DNA from 2 places in the Streptomyces sp. NPDC006012 genome. Region 1 is predicted to be linked to the other one. Evidence: riboswitches for the same ligand, from Rfam matches in the RefSeq annotation. Region 1 holds a riboswitch; the other holds the start of a gene.
The links. A riboswitch is a leader RNA that binds a small molecule or an ion and turns the genes downstream of it on or off. The one in region 1 is predicted to bind cobalamin.

Region 1 (9,253 bases):
GGAGGTCACCGGGGACCCGGCCCGGTTCGGCGCCGACGAGGCCGCGGCCCGGGGTGTGCGGCGGCTGCCGGCCACGCTCACCGCGGCGGTGGAGGCGTTCCGCGCGGACAAGGTGCTGCGCACCGCGCTGGGACCGGTCCTGGCCGACGCGGTCACCGCGGTACGCCTCGGGGAGGCCGCGGCCGTCGAGGGCCTGGACGACGCGCAGGTGGCGGCGGCCTACCGCTGGAAGTACTGACGATGGGCGCGGTCCGGGAGACGCTCGACGCACTGCCGTTGGTGGACCACCACTGCCACGGCGCCGTCACCGCCGACCTCGCGCCGGCCGCGTTCGAGTCCCTGCTCACCGAGGGCGAGACCTGGCCGGGCAGCGGTATCTCGGCCTTCGACACGCCCGTCGGGGTGGCCGTGCGCCGGCACTGCGCGCCCCTGCTCGACCTGCCCCGGCACGCGCCCGCCGCCGACTACCTGGCCCGGCGCACCGCCCTGGGCTGGGCGGAGGTCAACCGGCGCCTCCTGTCGGCCGCGGCGGCCGAGGCGTTCTGCGTCGACACCGGCTACACCCCGCATCCCCTCACTTCCCCCGCCGAGCTGGCCCGGGCGGCCGGCGCGGCGGCGTACGAGGTGGTACGGCTGGAGGGGATCGCCGAGTCGGTGGCCCGCCGGGGCGTCGAGGCGGGCGCGTACGCGCGGGAGTTCCGGACCGCCGCCGAGGAGGGCGTACGCCGGCCGGGCGTGGTCGCGGTGAAGTCGGTGGCCGCCTACCGCACCGGCTTCGCCCTGGATCCGGCGCGGCCCGCGGACCACGAGGTGACCGCCGCGGCCCGGCGCTGGCTCGCGGCCGGCGGCCGGCTGGCCGACCCGGTGCTGATACGGCATCTGCTGTGGACCGCCGTCGACCTGGGGCTGCCGCTGCAGTTGCACACCGGGTTCGGGGACGATGACATCCGGCTGCACCGGGCCGACCCCGCCCTGCTGACGGACTGGCTGCACCTGATCCGGGGCACCGTGCCCGTGCTGCTGCTGCACTGCTGGCCGTACCAGCGCAACGCCGCCTATCTCGCTTCGGTGTTCGAGCAGGTGTACCTGGATGTCGGGCTGGCCCTGCACCATGCCGGACCGGTCCGGGCCCGGGCGATCCTGGCGGAGGCGCTGGAGATCACCCCGTTCCGCAAACTGCTGTACAGCTCCGACGCGTACGGTGTGGCCGAGTTCCACCACCTCGGCGCGCTGTGCTTCCGACAAGGGCTCGCCGCGCTGCTGCAGGACCGGGTGGACGCCGACGAGCTGAGCCTGCCCGACGCCCTGCGGATCGCCGCCTGGGCGGGCCGGGACAACGCCCGCCGCCTGTACGGACTGCCCGCATCCGACCCCGCCCGCGACTGAGCGCCCACCACACCCGGAAAGTATGATCAAGCAATGTCTGACATGACCGAAACCACCCCCGGTTGGCTGTCCTCCGACGAGTTGGAGATGGCGCGCGCCCGCATGCCGATCCTGTACGTCGAGGCCGTGCCGGTGCGCGTGGACGACAGCGGCGAAGTCACCAGCATCGGTCTGCTGCTGCGCATCGGACCGGACGGCACGGTCAGCCGGACCCTGGTCTCCGGCCGGATCCTGCACCACGAGCGGGTCCGCGACGCGCTGTTGCGGCATCTGGAGAAGGACCTGGGCCCGGTGGCGCTGCCACGGGTCCCGGCCTCGCTCCAGCCGTTCACGGTCGCCGAGTACTTCCCGACCGCGGGGGTCACTCCGTACCACGATCCGCGCCAGCACGCGGTGTCCCTCGCCTATGTCGTCCCGGTGACCGGCGACTGCCGCCCCCGCCAGGACGCACTGGACCTCGTGTGGTTCACCCCGCAGGAGGCCGCGTCGGAGGCGGTGCAGAGCGAGATGCCGGGCGGGCACGGGGCGCTGCTCAAGCAGGCCCTCGCGTACGTCGGCCAGGTGCCCTGACCGACGTACGCGGGGGCGTTCAGTGCAGGTCGGCCCGCGGCGGGGTGCCGTCGAGGAAGCCGCCCGACTGGTGCTGCCACAGCTTCGCGTAGGCGCCTTCCGCCGCGAGCAGTTCGTGGTGGGTGCCCTGCTCGACGATCCGCCCGCGGTCGAGCACGACGAGCCGGTCCATGGCGGCCACCGTGCTCAGCCGGTGCGCCACCACCAGTGCCGTCCGCCCTTCCATGAGCCGCCACAGCGCCTTCTGGACCAGGATCTCGCTCTCGGAGTCGAGGGCGCTGGTCGCCTCGTCGAGCAGGAGGATCGGCGCGTCCCGCAGGATCGCCCGGGCGAGGGCGACCCGCTGACGCTGTCCGCCGGACAGTTTCACGCCGCGCTCGCCCACCATGGTCCCGAAGCCGTCCGGCAGCGCGTCCGCGAACTCCGTGACGTGCGCCGCCTCGGCCGCGCGGCGGATCTCGGCGTCGGTGGCGTCGGGCCGCGCGAAGGCGATGTTGTCCCGCAGCGTGCGGTGGAACATCGCCGGGTCCTGCGGCACATAGGCGATCAGGCTGCGCAGGTCCGCCTGGCGCAGCCGGCTGATCTCCTGACCGCCGATCAGGATCCGGCCGGAGTCGATGTCCGTCATCCGCAGCAGCAGCCGGGTGAGCGTGGTCTTGCCACCGCCGGAGCGGCCGACGAGCCCGAGTTTCGCCCCGCTGGGCACGGCCAGGTCGAGGCCCTCGAACAGCGGATCGGCGCCCCCGTGGGCGAAGGTCACCCGCTCGAACCGGACCTCGGCCGGACAGGACGACAGCGGCTCCGGCATCACCGGGTCCAGCACCGTCGGCGCGCTCTGCAGGAGTTCGGTGAACTGCGCGGCCTCCGTCATCGAGCTCTCCAGACGGCGGTAGATCTGGTTGAACTCGAACATGATCCGTGTCGCGTTGGTGTAGTACGTGAAGGCGACCACGACGGCCTCCACACCGTGCCCGCGCCCGGCGAACGCGACCGCGATCAGCAGGCCCAGCACGTTGGTCAGTACGGACATGGGCGCGACCAGGGTGTCGATGCGCAGATTGCCGTAGTCCCAGGACCGCAGGGTGAGCCGGCGCGACGCCGCGACGCGGGAGCGGTGCTCGGCGGCCTCGCGTCCCTCGGCGGCGAACGCCCGGACCGTGTCCATGTTCATCAGGCTGTCGGCGACATGGCCGGACACCCGGGCGATCGCCTCCTCACGTCGGCTGACCAGGGCCTGGCGGCGGCGGATCAGCGGCACCACGCACAGCGCGGTCACCACGATCATCGTCAGCAGGCCGACCACGAGCAGCGGTTCGTACCGCCACAGCACGACCGAGCCGAAGATCAGCGGCACGAAGCTGCCCGCCACGTTGAACGTCAGCGTGTCGACGAACTCCTCGAAGCGGGTGGCGAAGCTCAGCACCCGCTTGGTCAGCGACCCGGCGAAGTTGTCGTGGAAGAACGCGGCGTCCTGGGCGAACAGTTCGTCCATGCCGATCACGTACAGGTGCTCGATACCGAGGGCATCGATACGGTTCAGGCAGTGCAGGCCGATCCGCCACAGCGCCTCCGCGAACAGCAGGACGCCGGCGAAGCCGAGGACGTACGGCAGTGCCATGCCGATGCCGGGGCGGCCGTTGTCGGCGATGTCGGCGACGAGTTTGGCGACGATCAGCGGCCCGACGTAGGCGATGCCGATGTTGCCGAGCGCCGGCAGCAGCATCGCGGGCACCGTGAGCCGGCGCAGCCGCGCCAGTTCCCGTCCGTAGTACCGGAGCGCAAGGAGCACCGAGCCCTTGCGCGGTTGTGTCGTCTCTGAATCAGGCGGTCCCATCCCAACCCTGTGATGTAGTAGGACAGCCCGCAACCCCACGCGGCACACCACGGCGGCCGGGAACGTCAGGAGCGGACCAGGAGGACCGGCAGTGTCCCTCGGGCGCGCTCGCGACGTCCACGCGTTTTCTGCCGGACCGCACCCAATGCGCCATGTGGGCAGACCTGCGATCGGCGGGTCCTGCGCGACGGCACCGGCGGCTGGACCGCGGCCGTGTGGCTGGACACCGCGATCGTCGTCGCCGGGTTCTGCCTGCCGATCGTCACGCCCTGCGGGGCGCCATGAAGACGTAGAGGCCGAGGATGTCGGGGCACGGGGCGACGCCAGGGCCACCCGCCTGTACCCAGCGGGCGATGTCGTCGGTGGCTTCGGGGTCGTTGACGAGGCCGAGCCAGACCGGGCGGGCTCCCGCAGCGCGGGCCTCGGCGGAGGGCTGGACGACGATCACGTTGGCGTGTTCGCACACATCGAGGCAGTCAGAGACCCGTACGGGTACCTCCTCGGCCAGGCGGGCGAGTTGGTGGTCGTGATCCACGCCGGCGACTTTCGGGGTTCCGCAGCAGCAGTCCCGGCAGACGACAACTCGGCACGGAGCGGGTCGGGCGGTGGTGTGCTCCGTGCCGGCTGCTTCAGGGCTCTGTCGGGGCATCGCTCGTCACGCTCCTCTTCGGGAGAGATCCGTCCCGGGCGGCCGAGCGCAAGAAGCGGATCACAGGGTGGCCGGGTTCGTGGGTGACCTCGGCACGGACGCCGTAGACCTGCTCGATGAGGCCGGGGGTGAGAACCCCGGCGGGGGTGCCCTCCGTGACCGCGCGGCCGTCGCGCAGGACGAGCAGGCGGTCGCAGTACATCGCGGCGAGGTTGAGGTCGTGCAGGGCGATCACCGTGGTGACCGGCAGCCCGCCTATCAGGTCCAGGAGGTCGAGCTGGTGCTGGATGTCGAGGTGGTTGGTCGGTTCGTCGAGGAGGAGCTCGCGGGGTTCCTGGGCGAGGGCACGGGCGATCTGGCTGCGCTGGCGCTCGCCGCCGGACAGGGTGTGCCAGGACTGGTCGGCCCGGTCGGTCAGTCCGGTGCGCGCCAGTGCCTCGGTCACGGCCACCGCGTCGGCCGTCGTCGAGGGTGTCCAGGCACGGCGGTGCGGAATGCGGCCGAGCGCGACGACGTCCCTGACCGTCAGTTCGGTCAGGGTGTGGGCGTGCTGCTCGACAGTGGCGACCCGGCGGGCGGTGGCGCGGCGGCCGGCCTCGGCGAGCGGGCGCCCGTCCAGGGTCACGACCCCGGCGGTGGGTGAGAGGACCCCGGCCAGCAGTCTGAGCAGTGTGGACTTCCCCGAGCCGTTGGGGCCGAGCAGACCGACGGTCTCGCCCGGCCGCAGGGCGAGGGTGACGCCGTCGACGACGACCTTGCCGCCGATGTGCCGGACGACGCGGTCCGCTCGCAGGCTGGTCATGCCCTTCCCCGTCCGCGATGGAGGACGGCGACGAATGCCGGCACGCCGATGAGGGACGTCACCACGCCCACCGGGACCTCCTGGGGGTCGAGGACGGTTCGGGCGAGGGTGTCCACCCACACCAGGAAGACGGCCCCGGTCAGCGCGGTGACCGGCAGCAGACGGGCGTGCCCGGAGCCGGTGAGGGCGCGGGTGGCGTGCGGCAGGACCAGGCCGACGAAGCCGATCGCGCCGGCACAGCTGACCAGGGTGGCGGTGAGCAGGGCGGTCGCGCAGAGCAGGACCAGGCGGGTGCGGGCGACCCGGATCCCGAGTCCCGCGGCGGCCTCCTCGCCGAAGGCGAACGCGTCGAGCGTACGGGCGTACCCGAGGCAGACGACGAGGACCACCGCCAGGACGACGGTGCAGAGCAGTACCTGTCCCCAGTCGGCGCCGGTGAGCGAGCCGAGCAGCCAGAACAGCACGCCCCGGGTGGTCTCCGCGTCCGCCGAGGTGAGGACGGTGAAGGAGGTCAGCGCGGAGAACAACTGCATGGCCGCGACCCCGGACAGGACGACCCGGTCGGTGGAGCCGCCGAGGGTGTGGCTGAGCAGCAGCACCAGGCCGAAGGAGAGCAGCGCGCCGAGGAAGGCGCCCGCCGACAGGGACACCGCTCCCCCGCCCACGCCCAGCACGACCACGGCGACCGCTCCGGTGGACGCGCCGGAGGAGACCCCGAGCACGAAGGGGTCGGCGAGCGGGTTGCGCAGCAACGACTGCATGACCGCCCCGCACACGGCGAGTCCGGCCCCGCACACGGCGGCCAGCAGCGTGCGCGGCATCCGCAGGTTCCACACGATTCCGTCCCGAAGCGGCGCCAACGTGCTGTCGCCGAGGCCGAGATGGGCCGCGACGGACGCCCAGACGTCACCGGTGGAGATGTCGGCGGGGCCGATCGTCACGGCCACGGCGATCGACACCAGCAGCGCGGCCGGTCCCCCACCCGTCAACAGCAGCGAGCGGACGCTCACTTGGCGAACCCGAGGCCACGCAGACCGGCGGCGACGTTCTCGATCCCCTCGATCGTGCGGATGGAAGGGTTCATCGCCTGCCCGCTCAACGGGACGTACCGCTTCTTCTTCACGGCCGTCAGATTGCGGGTGGCGGGGTTGGTCTCCAGGAAGCGGATCTTGGCCTTCGCGGTCTCCGCGGTCTGCTGCCTGCGGGTCAGGTCGCCGATCACGATGACGTCGGGGTCGCGGTCGGCGACGGTCTCCCAGTTGATCTGGGGCCATTCGTCGTGGGTGTCGGAGAAGGCGTTCTTCGCGCCGACCGCGCGGGTGATGGCGCCGGGAGCCCCGCAGCAGCCGGCGAGGTAGGGCGACTGGGAGTTGGCGAACCAGTACATGAGGGAGATGTCCGAGGCGTGCAGTCCGGCGGTGGCCGTGCTCACCCGCTTCCTCAGCGAGGCGACGAGCTTCTCGCCGCGCTTCTCATCGCCGAACGCACGTGCCAGGTTTCGTATTTCCCCGTAGACGGCGTCGAGGGTGAGCGGTTCGCTGCGCGATCCGTCGCCGCCGCTGTCGTTGTCCTTGCCCGCGGAGCAGTCGGACGGCGAGACGTAGGTGGGCACGCCCAGCTTCTCGAACTGCTCGCGGGTGGCGACCCCGCCCTTGCCGAGGGTGGAGACGAACGAGGCGGTGACGAAGTCGGGTTCGGCGTCCAGGGCCTTCTCGAAGGAGGGCGCGTTGTCCGCGAGGCGCGGCACGGACGCGTTGGCCTTCTCCAGACCCTTCATCACCGGGTCGGTCCAGGTCGCCGTACCGGCCATGCGGTCGGCGAGGCCGAGGGAGAGCAGGATCTCCGTGGTGCCCTGGTTGAGGGAGACGGCCCGCTTCGGCGCCGACTTCAGGGTGACCTGGTGGCCGCAGTTGTCCAGCGTCACCGGGTAGCCGGCGGCTGAGATTTCCTCCGGCTTCGCGTCGTCGTCGCCGGAGGAGCCGCAGGCGGTGAACAGCAGAGCGGACGCGAGGAGAAGCGCCGGGGTACGGGGAAGGGCGGGGGTGCGGAGCACGGGCATGCCTCTGGAGTCGGGGCTCGTACGCGGAGCCTGGCCTACGGACGTCCCTCCGCGCCGGGGCGCGAAGGTGCCAGCAGGTCTTCGGACTCGGGTTCGTCCGGTCGGGGCGCCTTCCCGGTCTCCCAGTGGCGTCGTGCCCCGCCCGTCCCCCTCACCGCTGCGCGTCAGTTCCGGGTTCGCACCGGATTCCCTGGCCTCGGGTGTGGCTCGACTGGCCCACCGAGGCTATCAAGTCCGCCGTACGGTCAGATGGTGCGATCGGTCACCCGCGTGTGCCGGCTCACCATCCGGATGCCGGACGCAACCCTCCCGGCTCCCTGCCGTCCTGCTGCCGACCACGACCATCGGCTCGTGCCCGCAGACCGGGCAACTGCGCACCGCCCGCGCCGACCTGCGTGCCGGGCGGATCGACTCGTCCGGCTACGGCGAACGCAGCAAGGCGGAGATCGGCGAGGTGGTCGCCTCCCAGGAGAAGGCGCGCCTGGACGTCCTGGTGCACGGCGAGGCCGAGCGCAACGACATGGTGCAGTATTTCGCCGACCAGCTGACGGGCTGCCTCGCCACCCAGCAGGGCTGGGTCCAGTCCTACGGCACCCGCTGCGTCCACGATCCGCCGTTCAGGCCGTGGAGCACCTGCCGCCGCCCCCTCCTCAGGCCGTGGAGGACCTCTCGCACCCCCCGGCTACCGAAGCCACCGAGCCCAATAGTAAGGTATGCCTCGCCTAAGTATTGAACGTTTCATCACAGCTTCAGGAGCACCCATGTCTCTTCGACGCCGCGGCGCAGCCGCCGTCGCCGGCGCCCTCGTGGCCGCGCTGTCCCTCACGGCGTGCGGTGGGTCCGGCGGTGGGAAGGACAGCGCAGGGACCTCCGCGGCGGCCGGGGCCAAGGACTCGAAGTCGGTGGCGCAGGGCGGCAAGGACTTCGGGGACGCCGCACAGAAGACCGCCGCGATGGGCACGAAGGCCGGACCGGGCGAGTGGCCGCGCACCATCACCCACGCCATGGGCACTACGGTCATCAAGGAGCAGCCCAAGCGGGTGGTGGTCCTGGACGTCGGCGAACTCGACAACGTCGTCTCGCTCGGCATCAAGCCGGTCGGTCTTGCGCCCAGTGAGGGCTCGCCGGAACTCCCGTCCTACCTCAAGGGCGGCGCGGGCAAGCCCACGAACGTCGGCACCATCAACAGCCTCAATCTGGAGGCCATCGCCGCGCTCAAGCCGGACCTGATCCTCGGCAGCCAGTTGCGCGCCGCCAACTCCTACGACGAGCTGTCACAGATCGCGCCGACCGTCTTCTCCATCCGCCCCGGCTTCACGTGGAAGGAGAACTATCTCCTCAACGCGGCCACGCTGGACAAGACCGCGCAGGCCAAGGCCAACCTCGCAGCGTACGAGTCGAAGGCGAAGGCCCTCGGGACCAAGCTCGGCGCCGACAAGCCAAGCGTGTCGATGGTGCGTTACATGCCCGAGGGCAAGATCCGCCTCTACGCGAACGACTCCTTCATCGGCACCATCCTCGACGATGTCGGCATCCCGCGGCCGAAGAACCAGGACATCGCGGACCTGGCCGTGGAGGTCAGCGCCGAGAACATCGATCAGGCCGACGCCGACTACATCTTCACCGGCGTCTACGGCGACCCGAAGGCCACCGACAAGACCAAGGCCCAGGGCAACCCGCTGTGGAAGAACCTGAAGGCGGTCAAGGACGGCCACGCCTTCGACGTCTCCGACGAGACCTGGTACCTCGGGCTCGGAGTGACCGCGGCCAACGCGGTCCTCGACGACCTGGAGCAGCACCTCACGGCGTAAGCCCGTGATGCCGCCGCGGGCCGGACGCGGGCGGGCCCCGTGCCTGCCCGCGTCCGGCGTGCGACGGCCCCTTACCCCCATCCGGAAAGAGAGAGTGAGCGCGGCACATGGCGCGACCGACCCGTCGCCGCATCGCCTGGCT
Region 2 (9,253 bases), on a different contig from region 1:
CGGAGGCGTCCCGCGGGCAGTCGAACAGGACACCCTGGTCCAGCAGGGCGAGCCCGTCGCCGGGCCGGGTCCGGCACGCCCAGATCGCCGCGCCGCCTTCGCGTTCTCCCGTCGGGCCGAGGTGTACGACGAAGTCGATGTCGATCTCCGCCGTACCGGGGCGGAAGCCGGCGACGGTGTAGTTCGCGCAGTGCGGCCGCTCCGCCTCGGGGATGGCCAGATACGGCTGCCACCAGCGGGTCCCGGTGAACTCCGGCAGTCGCAGCCGGTGTTGATGGGGGAGTTGCAGGAAGAGGCGGAACCAGTGGTCGTAGCCCTGCCAGGGGAACTCGGCGAGGTCCGGACCCGTGACGGTCACCCGGTGCACGGAGGGGGAGACGCGCTCGGTGCGCACGACCTCGGCGCGGAACATCCGGGGGTGCTGCGGCATGAGCCGAGGGATCTTCGCCATGTATGAAGGTTAGCCTAACTTTAGTTGTGGTCCGTGGTGTGGCGCGGCCCGCGTACTGCGGGCCGCGGGCATGACCGCACCGGGCGGGCCCGCCCGCCGCAGCCCCCATCGGCATCTCCCCGCCCGCACCGGCCCGTTCGACGCGACGCGAAGCCCCCGGCTCGTCCGCCGCTTCCACCTGCGGCCCGCCTCTGCCGGGCGCCCCGCCCGCTGCGGTGCGTCCTGTTCATCGGCTGTCCATCCGACATAGATCGCGGTCCCGGAATATCAGCTCGGACGAAGGTGGCATCTTGCGTCACCACATGCAGAAGGGTTCACTTCATGATCGGGAGCACCAGCGGCGAGGTCTCGGCTCGGCGCAGGGCAGGCGCCGTGGCGGCGCTGGCGTTGGCGCTGGCCGCAGGTGCGGGCACCGTCGCGCACGAATCCTCGGCAGGTGACCGCGTCTCCACCCCTCAGGCCACGGGCTACGGCGACACGCACTGGAACAACACCATCTCCACGGAGCAGCCCTCCAGCTGACATCCGCCGTGGACCGGTCGGGTGCTTCACGCCGGACCGGTCCATCGCATCCGGTACCGGGCACCGCGCCCCGGTCGGCTGCCCACGCACGGGACATACCCGGGTCGGCGCCGCGTGCTGCCGGGCGGCACCGGTGGTACCCCACGTCGCGGGCCGGCCGTGCACCGTCAGGCGGGCCGCTGGTTCACGGACAGCAACCGGGGTGGCTGCGAGACCGTCTCGGCCAGCCGGGCGGCCTCTTCCGCCTCGGGCAGCCCGAGCGCCACGTACAGGCCCCGCGCCTGGGTCAGCCGCTCGACGGCCTCCGCGGACCGGCCGGACGCGGCGAGCGCACGGCCCAGCACCATCAGGGCGTGCGCCTGGTCCCGGGCGACGCCCAGCTCCTCGCAGCGCAGCAGCGCCTGGCCGGCCTGGGTCAGGGCATCCTCGTGCCGTCCGAGCGCGAGCAGGGTGTCGGCGAGCCGGTAGCGAGCGTGCGCCTCGCGGTCCCGGATGCCGACCGCAAGGCAGTGTTCCACGCACGCGGTGAACCGTTCGACGGCGGCCTCGTGCAGCCCCTGGGCATGGTGCGCAAGCCCGAGGACGTAGAGCGCGAACCCCGTACCCGGTGCGTCGTTCAATTCGCGGGCGAGCGCGAGGGCGGACTCGCAGGTGGCGACGGCCGTGTCGGGATCGCCGCCGCGCAGCCCGGCAAGCGCCGCGTTCACGCTGCTCGCCACCTCGCCCGAGCGGTGGCCCAGCTCGCGCGCCAGCTCGACCGCCTGGTGGAAACAGGCCGACGCCAGGGCGTAGTCGTGCCGCAACTGCGCGACCAGCCCGAGGTCGTTCAGCGCCTGCCGCAGGATCACCGGGTCCTTCCCGGCCGAGGCGGCGGCCACCGCGCGGCGCGCGTGCCGTTCGACCTCGTCCGGCCTGGACGTGTGCAGCGCGACGGTGCTGCACAGGAACTCGGCCCGGCCGACGGTCCGGTGGTACGCGCACTGGTCCGTCGCCGGTTCCGGGATCCGGGCCACCGCGTCAGCCAGCTTCTGGGCGGTCGCGGCCAGCCGGCTGGAGCGCAGCTCGTCGGCGAACGGGCTCATCGCGATGAGCAGGTCGACGGCGTTCCGCAGCAGCGGCGGGGCACCGAGTTCGACGGCATGGGCGCAGACCGCGACGACGGTGTCCGCGGAACTCGCCGCCCACGCCCGGGCCGAACGCAGATCGGCCATCTCGATCCCCGGCACGTCCGAGATCCCCGTGCCGAGCGCATCGCCCGTGGGATCGCCCGGCACGGCGAGGGCGAAGGCATTGCGGGCCGTGGCCAGCAGCGAAACGAGCAGCCGGCTGAGCGCGGCCCGCTCCTGCGCCCGGTTGCGCCCGCGGCTGAGAGCGAAGGAGCGCAGCAACTGGTGATAGCGGAAGCGGCCCGGTATCGGCTCGTCGAGCATGGCCGCGTCCACCAGGCTCTCCAGCCTCAGCTCCGCCTCGGCCGGGTCGAGATCGAGCACCGCGGTCGCCTCGGGCAGGCCGAACTCGGCTCCGGCGACCGTGGCGAGCAGCACGAAGTCGTTCGCCTGCTGCGCCGCCAACTGCCGGTAGCCGTCCTCGAACACCGCCTCGACGGCGAGCGGCCCGGAGCGCAGCTCCGCTATCCGGCGTTGCTCGTCCTCCAGCCGTTCGGCCACGGACCTCAGGGTCCAACGGGGCCGGGCCGCGAGCCGGGAGGCGACGATCCGGATGGCCAGCGGCAGCCGGCCGCACGCGGCGACCAGAGCCAGGGCGTCGCTGCGTTCGGCTGCCAGGCGCTGGGTGCCGATGCCCTGTTGCAGCAGGTCGAGCGCCTCCTGCGGTTCAAAGACCTGGAGGGCCAGCTGCGCGTGCAGCGGGAGCCCGTCCAGCCGGGTCCGGCTGGTGATCAGCACGGCACAGCCCGGTGTGCCGGGCAGCGAGTCACGGATCTGGGCGGCCTGGGAAACGTTGTCCAGGAGCATCAGGACCCGGCGGCCGTCCAGGAGCGACCGCAAGAGTCCCCGGCGCTCGGCAAGGCTGTCCGGAGCCCGGTCCGCGGGGACACCGAGGCTCGCCAGCAGCAGACCCAACAGGTCGGTGCCGCTCAGTGGTTCGCCCTTGCCGTCCGGGTCACCGAGGTCGACATGCACCTGCCCGTCCGGGTACTGCTCGCGCACCCGGTGGGCCAGATGGACCGCCAGGCTGGTCTTGCCGACCCCGCTCATCCCGGTGAGGGCGACGATCGCGGGGGAGGTGCGGTTCGGGGCCGTCAGCACGGCCTCCAGCTGTGCGTACTCCGCCGCCCGGCCGGTGAAATCGGGCAGGTCGGGCGGCAGCTGGGCGGGTACGGGCGGACAGAGGCCGGCCTGCTCGGGCACCGCGGCAAAAACGGCCGGGACGGGATGTTCCGCGCGGGCCGGGGGCGGGGCCACGGCACTGTCGCCACGCAGGATCCGCTCATGGACCTGGGTCAGCTCCACACCCGGCTCGACGCCATGGGCCTCCACCAGCAGCCGCCGGGCATCGTGGAACACCTGCAGCGCCTCCACCTGCCTGCCCATGCCGTAGAGCGCGCGCATCAGCAGCACGTACGGGCGTTCCCGCAACGGGTGCTCCGCTATCACCTCGGTGAGCCGGGGGAGCGCCTCCTGGTAGTGGCCGAGCTGGAGTTCGGCCTCGAAGTGCTGCTCGGTGATCGCGGTGTGAAGCTCGGTCAGTCCGTCCCGGGCGCGCTCCGCGAACGGGCCGGGCACCCCGGCCAGGGGCTCACCGGCCCACATCACGAGTGCGTCGGCCAGCGCCTGCCGGGCCGGGCGCGGTTCGCCCGCCGCGAGGTGCCGGCGTGCCGAGGCGGCCAGTTCCTCGGCGTGCAGGGCGTCCACGACCGACGGCGCCACCATGAGCCGGTAGCCGTCGCCGACCGAGACGAGCATACCCGCGCCCGCGCCCGCACGGGCGAGCAACTGCCGTAGCCGCCAGGCGTAGGTGCGGATCGTGGACACGCTGCTGGCCGGCATGTCCGCGCCCCAGAGCGCTTCCGTCAGCCGTGACATGGACAGGGCACGACCGGGCGACAGTGCCAGCGCGGCGAGCATCGCCTGTTGCTTGGGCGGGCCGGGCGGCAGCGCCGTGCCGTCCTGCGACACCAGCCGCAGCGGTCCCAGGAGGGTGAACCGCATGCCGGCTTGTCCTTGGTTCATTCCGCTCCGTCCCTCCTGCAACACCTGCACCCTGAGTACCCCAACGTATCGGTGCTCCACAGAATTTCTGACTGCCGCGACAGCTCTGGAAGGACATCCGGACACGCTCGTGACCTCCGGGACCTTTTGGGCAACCGGACGTGCCGGACGGGCCGTCGAACCGCGACCGTCACCGATGCCCGGCGGCCGGTCCGGCCCCGTGCGCCGGACCGGGCCGGGGCGCACGGGTCCGCAACCGCGGACGGCATCCGTACGAGGCCCGCCCATGTCAGTGACGGTTCGTACGGTGACTGCGTGGCGATCTTCAAGGGCCCCACTTCAAACTGCTCGTTGTGGAAAGCGTCATGTACCAAGACGAGATCCTGATCCCGGGGTTCCACCACATCGGCCACCTTGGCATCATCCGGTACGGGGCAGCGCGCCCGGGGCAGGGGTTTGACTGCCCGAATCCTCCCCGAATCCACGCTCGTGCCGAGGCGCCGGAGACGCACGACGACCTGCTCGCCGCGGCCGATCGGCCGGAAAGCCGAGGGCGGACTTCGAGGTCGTCGGGAGTCCGCCCGCTGTGGGACGGCGAGGACGCCCCCGTGCGCCGTGGGATCGTCGCACGACCTGCGGGCACGGGGGCGAAGTATTCTGGCGGGGCGGGCACCCTGGGCGCCCGGAACTGGAGGACATCAGTCGTGAGAGGGGACATATGACGGCCGCTGCCGCGACCGGATCCCGGACCGCCGAGGCCGCCCCGGCCTGCGGCGTACGGAGCCCGCTCGTCGCGGTCACGGCTCCCGGCGACACCGCAACCGAAGGCGCCGCCCGGACGGACCGGTGGCCCCGGTGACACACCATCACGACCTCCGCTCGCCCGGGGGCACCCCGGGAGCGCGCGACGGGACGGCTTTCTCCACCCTGTACGAACGCGCCCGGGCCCTGGCGGAGAGTGGCCGGCGGGCGATCCTGGGCATCGTCGGGGCGCCCGCTTCCGGAAAGTCCACGCTGGCCGCCCACCTGGCCGGCGCACTCGGCCCGGACACGGCCGTCGTGGTGCCCATGGACGGCTTCCACCTGGCCAACGCGGAACTGGAGCGGCTCGGCCGGCGGCAGCGCAAGGGCGCCCCGGACACCTTCGACGCCGCGGGGTACGCCGCCCTGCTCCGCCGGCTGCGCGAGCCGGGGGAGCAGAGCGTGTACGCCCCGCAGTTCCACCGCGATGTGGAGGAGGCCGTCGCGGGCGCCATCCCGGTCCCGGCGGAGACACCCTTGGTCATCACCGAAGGCAACTACCTGCTGCTCGACGACGGTCCCTGGACGGGCGTCAGGACACTCCTCGACGAGGTGTGGTACATCGCCATCGACGACGAGACACGGCTCGACCGGCTCGTCCGACGCCATGTGTCCTACGGCAAACCCCTTGCGGAGGCCCGCGCCTGGTCGCTCGGCAGCGATCAGCGCAACGCCGAACTCATCGCCGCCACCCTGGGGCGAGCCGACCTGGTGGTCTCCCTGCCGCTCCTCGGCCCCTCCCCGGACGGTTCCGGTCATGACCCCGTGTGACCACCGTGCCAACACGGTGAGGCTCGGTGGTCCGACCACTCGGCTGCTTCGGGCGGTCGACCACCGGCTGTTTCGAGCGGTCGACTACTCGGCCTTGCCCAGGCCGGTCCGGAAGAACTCCGACAGCTTCTCGACGGCCGGGCCGACGTAGACCTCCTTGTCGTAGAGGTCGACGTGGCCGGCGCCGTCGATCCAGTGCAACTCCTTGGGGCCACCGGCGTGCTGGAAGGCGTGGACGCTCATCCAGGAGGTGACGGCCCTGCTGCCCGCGATCAGCAGCAACGGGCGCGGGGCGATCAGGCTGACGGAGGCGAGCCCGTCGAAGAACGCGATGCGGTCGATGCTGGACCAGGTGAGGGTCTGCGCCGAGCGCGGGTGCCGGGCTCGGTCGGTGCGGTAGTAGTCGAAGCCGTCCACCGCGTGCTGACCACCCAGCGCGCGGGCCTGCTCCGCCGTGTCCGGAAACAGCGGGAAGGACTGTACGCCCTCGCCCCGGGCTTCCGCGGTGCGGGCCGTGGCGGCCGCGTCCAGCATGCCCTGGAAGACGGCCGGGTCCTGCGTGCCGTCGGGGCCGACCCGGAACTGACGGCCAATGTCGACGGCGGAGACCGCGCCGACCGCCTTGATGCGGTGGTCGGACGCCGCCGCCGTGAGGGCGTACCCGCCGGAGGCACAGATGCCCAGGGCGCCGATGCGGTCGGGGTCGACCTCCGCGCGCGTGGTCAGGAAGGAGACCGCGGCCTTGATGTCCTCGACCCGCTGCGCAGGGTCTTCCAGGCCGCGCGGCTCACCCTCGCTCTCGCCCTGGTGGGCGGCGTCGAACGTCAAGGTGACGAAGCCCTGCTCGGCCAGGCGTCGCGCGTACAGGCCGGCGGTCTGTTCCTTCACGCCGCTGCCGGGGTGGCCGACGACGACCGCCGGACGCGGACCGGCGGTCTCGCCATCCGGGACGTACAGGTGCCCGGCGAGCTCGATACCGGCACTCGGGAAGGTGACGTTGGTCATCACGGTGGTGCTCCAGTCGCACTGAGGGGGAGATCGGGCTCGCAGGGGCGGGCTCCGGCGACCGTCTTGCTCCCGGCCGCACCACCACAGTGCCGTGGGCAGCTGCGGGGTGCCAGGGAAGGAGTTGCCTATGGAGGCTGGTACCAGGCACACCACATCGGCTCCGCCCGCACACCCTCGCCCCGGAGACGTGACCCGACGGGGCACCCGCGCCGTATGGCCGTCGCGGCGAGCGGAGCGGCGGTACGTGTGGGCCCGCGTCCAGCCAGGAACCGGGGGTGAGGCCGACCGTGTGCAGGTCGATGTCGCCGGTGCCGGGGGTACGGCCCGTGGCGAACAGGACCTCGTCCGCCGCCAGACCGGACGGCTGCCGGTGGCGACGGCCACCGCGTGCCGGGCCGTGCGGGTCTGGCGGACACCGTCGTCCCTGGTGACGGTGACCCGGCGGGGGCCGTCGAGGCGGCCCTGGCCGCGGAACAGGACGGCGCCGATGGACTTTGACCCACAGGGCCTGCCCGGAGTCGTCCCAGTCGGTGACGTACCGGTTGCGCCGGGCGAGCACGTCACCCGGTGTCCAGCCGGCCCGTGACGGCCCGCCGGGCACCGTGCACGCGGCGCGCGTCGGCGACCGCGATGACCGGCCGCAGCAGCGCCTTGCTGGGGGTACAGGCCCAGTAGGAGAGCACCGCCGCCGGCTGGACCCGAGGAAGCACGGTGGTGGGGGACCCGCGCGTCGGCCACGCCCGGCTGCGACCGCCGCCGAAAGAACACTCTCCGCGACAGGACATCTCCGGACGGTTAAGTTCTCTGCTGCGTCGACGTCGCCGGCGCGGGAGGGCGCGGCATGCGTACCCCGCGCCGGGTCCCCGGCACCTTAGCCGAGGTCACCGGCGCCGACGTGGAGCGCTTCTTCGCCCCGCCCGGTGATCCTGAATTGGGGCTCGACGGGCCCAAGTGGGGCCCCGAAGCGCCCCGGTGAACCAGGCATCCGCCGTGAGACCGGGATCACCTCGGGCGGGTGCGGTCTTGGCCGGGCACGCGCCGCGCGGTACGGTCTGTGCGATATCGACGACGGTACGACGGAAGCCGGTGGGAATCCGGCACGGTCGCGCCACTGTATGCGAGGGCCCCCGGGCCGTTCGTGAGTCAGACCCGTGGCTGTCGTCCTGTGCACCACCGAGATGGGACGCGAACTCCCAGAGGAGGTCCTGCCATGGCGCAGACCGTCGCCCGGCCGACAGCCACCACTCCGGTCGTACCCGCCAAGGTGCCGCTCAAGGCGATAGCGCCCTGGGCGGTCTTCTTCGGCCTACTGATGCTGGTCCTGCTGTACTTCGTCGGCGCCGAGCAGGGCGCCACCTCCGTGTTCAGCGGCACGGACGTCCACGAATGGGTCCACGACGCCCGCCACCTGCTCGGCTTCCCCTGCCACTGACGCGAGGGGAAACCGCACACCCATGAACTCCGCAACCGTACGGAACCTTCTCGTGCGGGGCATGCTCGCCGGTCTCGCGGCCGGTGTACTCGCCCTGATCGTGGCCTACTTCCTCGGCGAGCCGAGCGTCGACAAGGCGATCGGCTTCGAGGACGCCCACGCCCACGAACACGAAATGGAGGTCGTCTCCCGCTCCCTCCAGTCCACCGCCGGGCTCGCCACCGGCGTCCTCGTCTACGGGATTGCTTTCGGCGGCATCGCGGCGCTCGCCTTCTGCGTCGCCCTCGGCCGCGTCGGGCGCCTCGGCCCCCGGGCGACCGCGCTGCTGCTGGCGAGTTGCGCGCTGCTCGCCGTGTACGTCGTGCCGTTCCTGAAGTATCCCGCCAATCCGCCGTCCGTCGGAGATCCCGGCACCATCGGCAGGCGAACCGCCCTGTACTTCCTGATGATGCTGCTCAGCGTGCTCCTCGCGATCGGTGCCACGATCCTCGGCAAGCGGCTCGCCCCGCGGCTGGGCACGTGGTACGCGACCGTCGCGGCGGTGGCCTCGTTCGCCGTCGTGATCGGCCTGGCGTACGCGTTCCTGCCGGCCGTCAACGAGCTGCCGGCGGATTTCCCGGCCGCCCTGTTGTGGCGGTTCCGGCTGTCCGCCCTGGCCGTCCAGGCCGTGCTGTGGGGCGGGTTCGGCCTGGTCTTCGGGGAAGTCGCCGAGCGGCTGCTGAACCCGAGACGCGCAAGGACCGCGGCCGGAAAGACGGTTCCCGCCGCACACTGAGCCGGCGCGAACCAGCGCACCGGATCATTACCGCGCGAGGCTTCCGTGCTGCAGGGTGAGGCGTTCGACGCCGACCCGGTGGTACGGGAGCCTCGGTGTTCTCCCGGGTTCTACGTGTGTGCGGCGAAGTCACACACACCTGGAGAGTTTTTCACGGGCCTGCTCCGCCCGCCACTCCAGCCGCTTTCCGGCCTCCAGTTGCAGGGTGGCCTCCGGCTGCCTTCCGGACGTCGCTCGCTATCCGGCGTCCGGCCGGGCAAGCGGGTGTCCCAGCCGGACATTCCAGCGTCCGGCCCGTCCGCTCAGCTCGGTCGCCGTCAGCG

Region 2: linked by a shared signal. The riboswitch ahead of ACFYPJ_RS24800 (CbtB-domain containing protein) and the one ahead of ACFYPJ_RS29040 (ABC transporter substrate-binding protein) in region 1 are both predicted to bind cobalamin.

What each region holds. Positions count from the first base shown of each region.
Region 1 is NZ_JBIAIE010000021.1:78,970-88,222, forward strand. It holds gene ACFYPJ_RS29005 (glutamine synthetase) at 1-238, shown strand, start outside; gene ACFYPJ_RS29010 (amidohydrolase family protein) at 241-1,386, shown strand; gene ACFYPJ_RS29015 (NUDIX hydrolase family protein) at 1,429-1,956, shown strand; gene ACFYPJ_RS29020 (ABC transporter ATP-binding protein) at 1,976-3,790, opposite strand; gene ACFYPJ_RS29025 ((2Fe-2S) ferredoxin domain-containing protein) at 4,053-4,439, opposite strand; gene ACFYPJ_RS29030 (ABC transporter ATP-binding protein) at 4,420-5,241, opposite strand; gene ACFYPJ_RS29035 (FecCD family ABC transporter permease) at 5,238-6,251, opposite strand; gene ACFYPJ_RS29040 (ABC transporter substrate-binding protein) at 6,248-7,300, opposite strand; cobalamin riboswitch at 7,355-7,531, opposite strand; partial or broken gene ACFYPJ_RS29045 (5-methyltetrahydropteroyltriglutamate--homocysteine S-methyltransferase) at 7,614-7,913, shown strand; gene ACFYPJ_RS29050 (ABC transporter substrate-binding protein) at 8,062-9,111, shown strand; gene ACFYPJ_RS29055 (FecCD family ABC transporter permease) at 9,219-9,253, shown strand, end outside.
Region 2 is NZ_JBIAIE010000015.1:155,803-165,055, forward strand. It holds gene ACFYPJ_RS24765 (siderophore-interacting protein) at 1-451, opposite strand, end outside; gene ACFYPJ_RS24770 (hypothetical protein) at 773-973, shown strand; gene ACFYPJ_RS24775 (BTAD domain-containing putative transcriptional regulator) at 1,141-4,143, opposite strand; gene ACFYPJ_RS24780 (nucleoside/nucleotide kinase family protein) at 4,999-5,715, shown strand; gene ACFYPJ_RS24785 (alpha/beta hydrolase) at 5,800-6,720, opposite strand; gene ACFYPJ_RS24790 (hypothetical protein) at 7,284-7,433, opposite strand; gene ACFYPJ_RS24795 (hypothetical protein) at 7,565-7,699, shown strand; cobalamin riboswitch at 7,756-7,897, shown strand; gene ACFYPJ_RS24800 (CbtB-domain containing protein) at 7,934-8,155, shown strand; gene ACFYPJ_RS24805 (CbtA family protein) at 8,178-8,930, shown strand; gene ACFYPJ_RS24810 (histidine phosphatase family protein) at 9,168-9,253, opposite strand, start outside.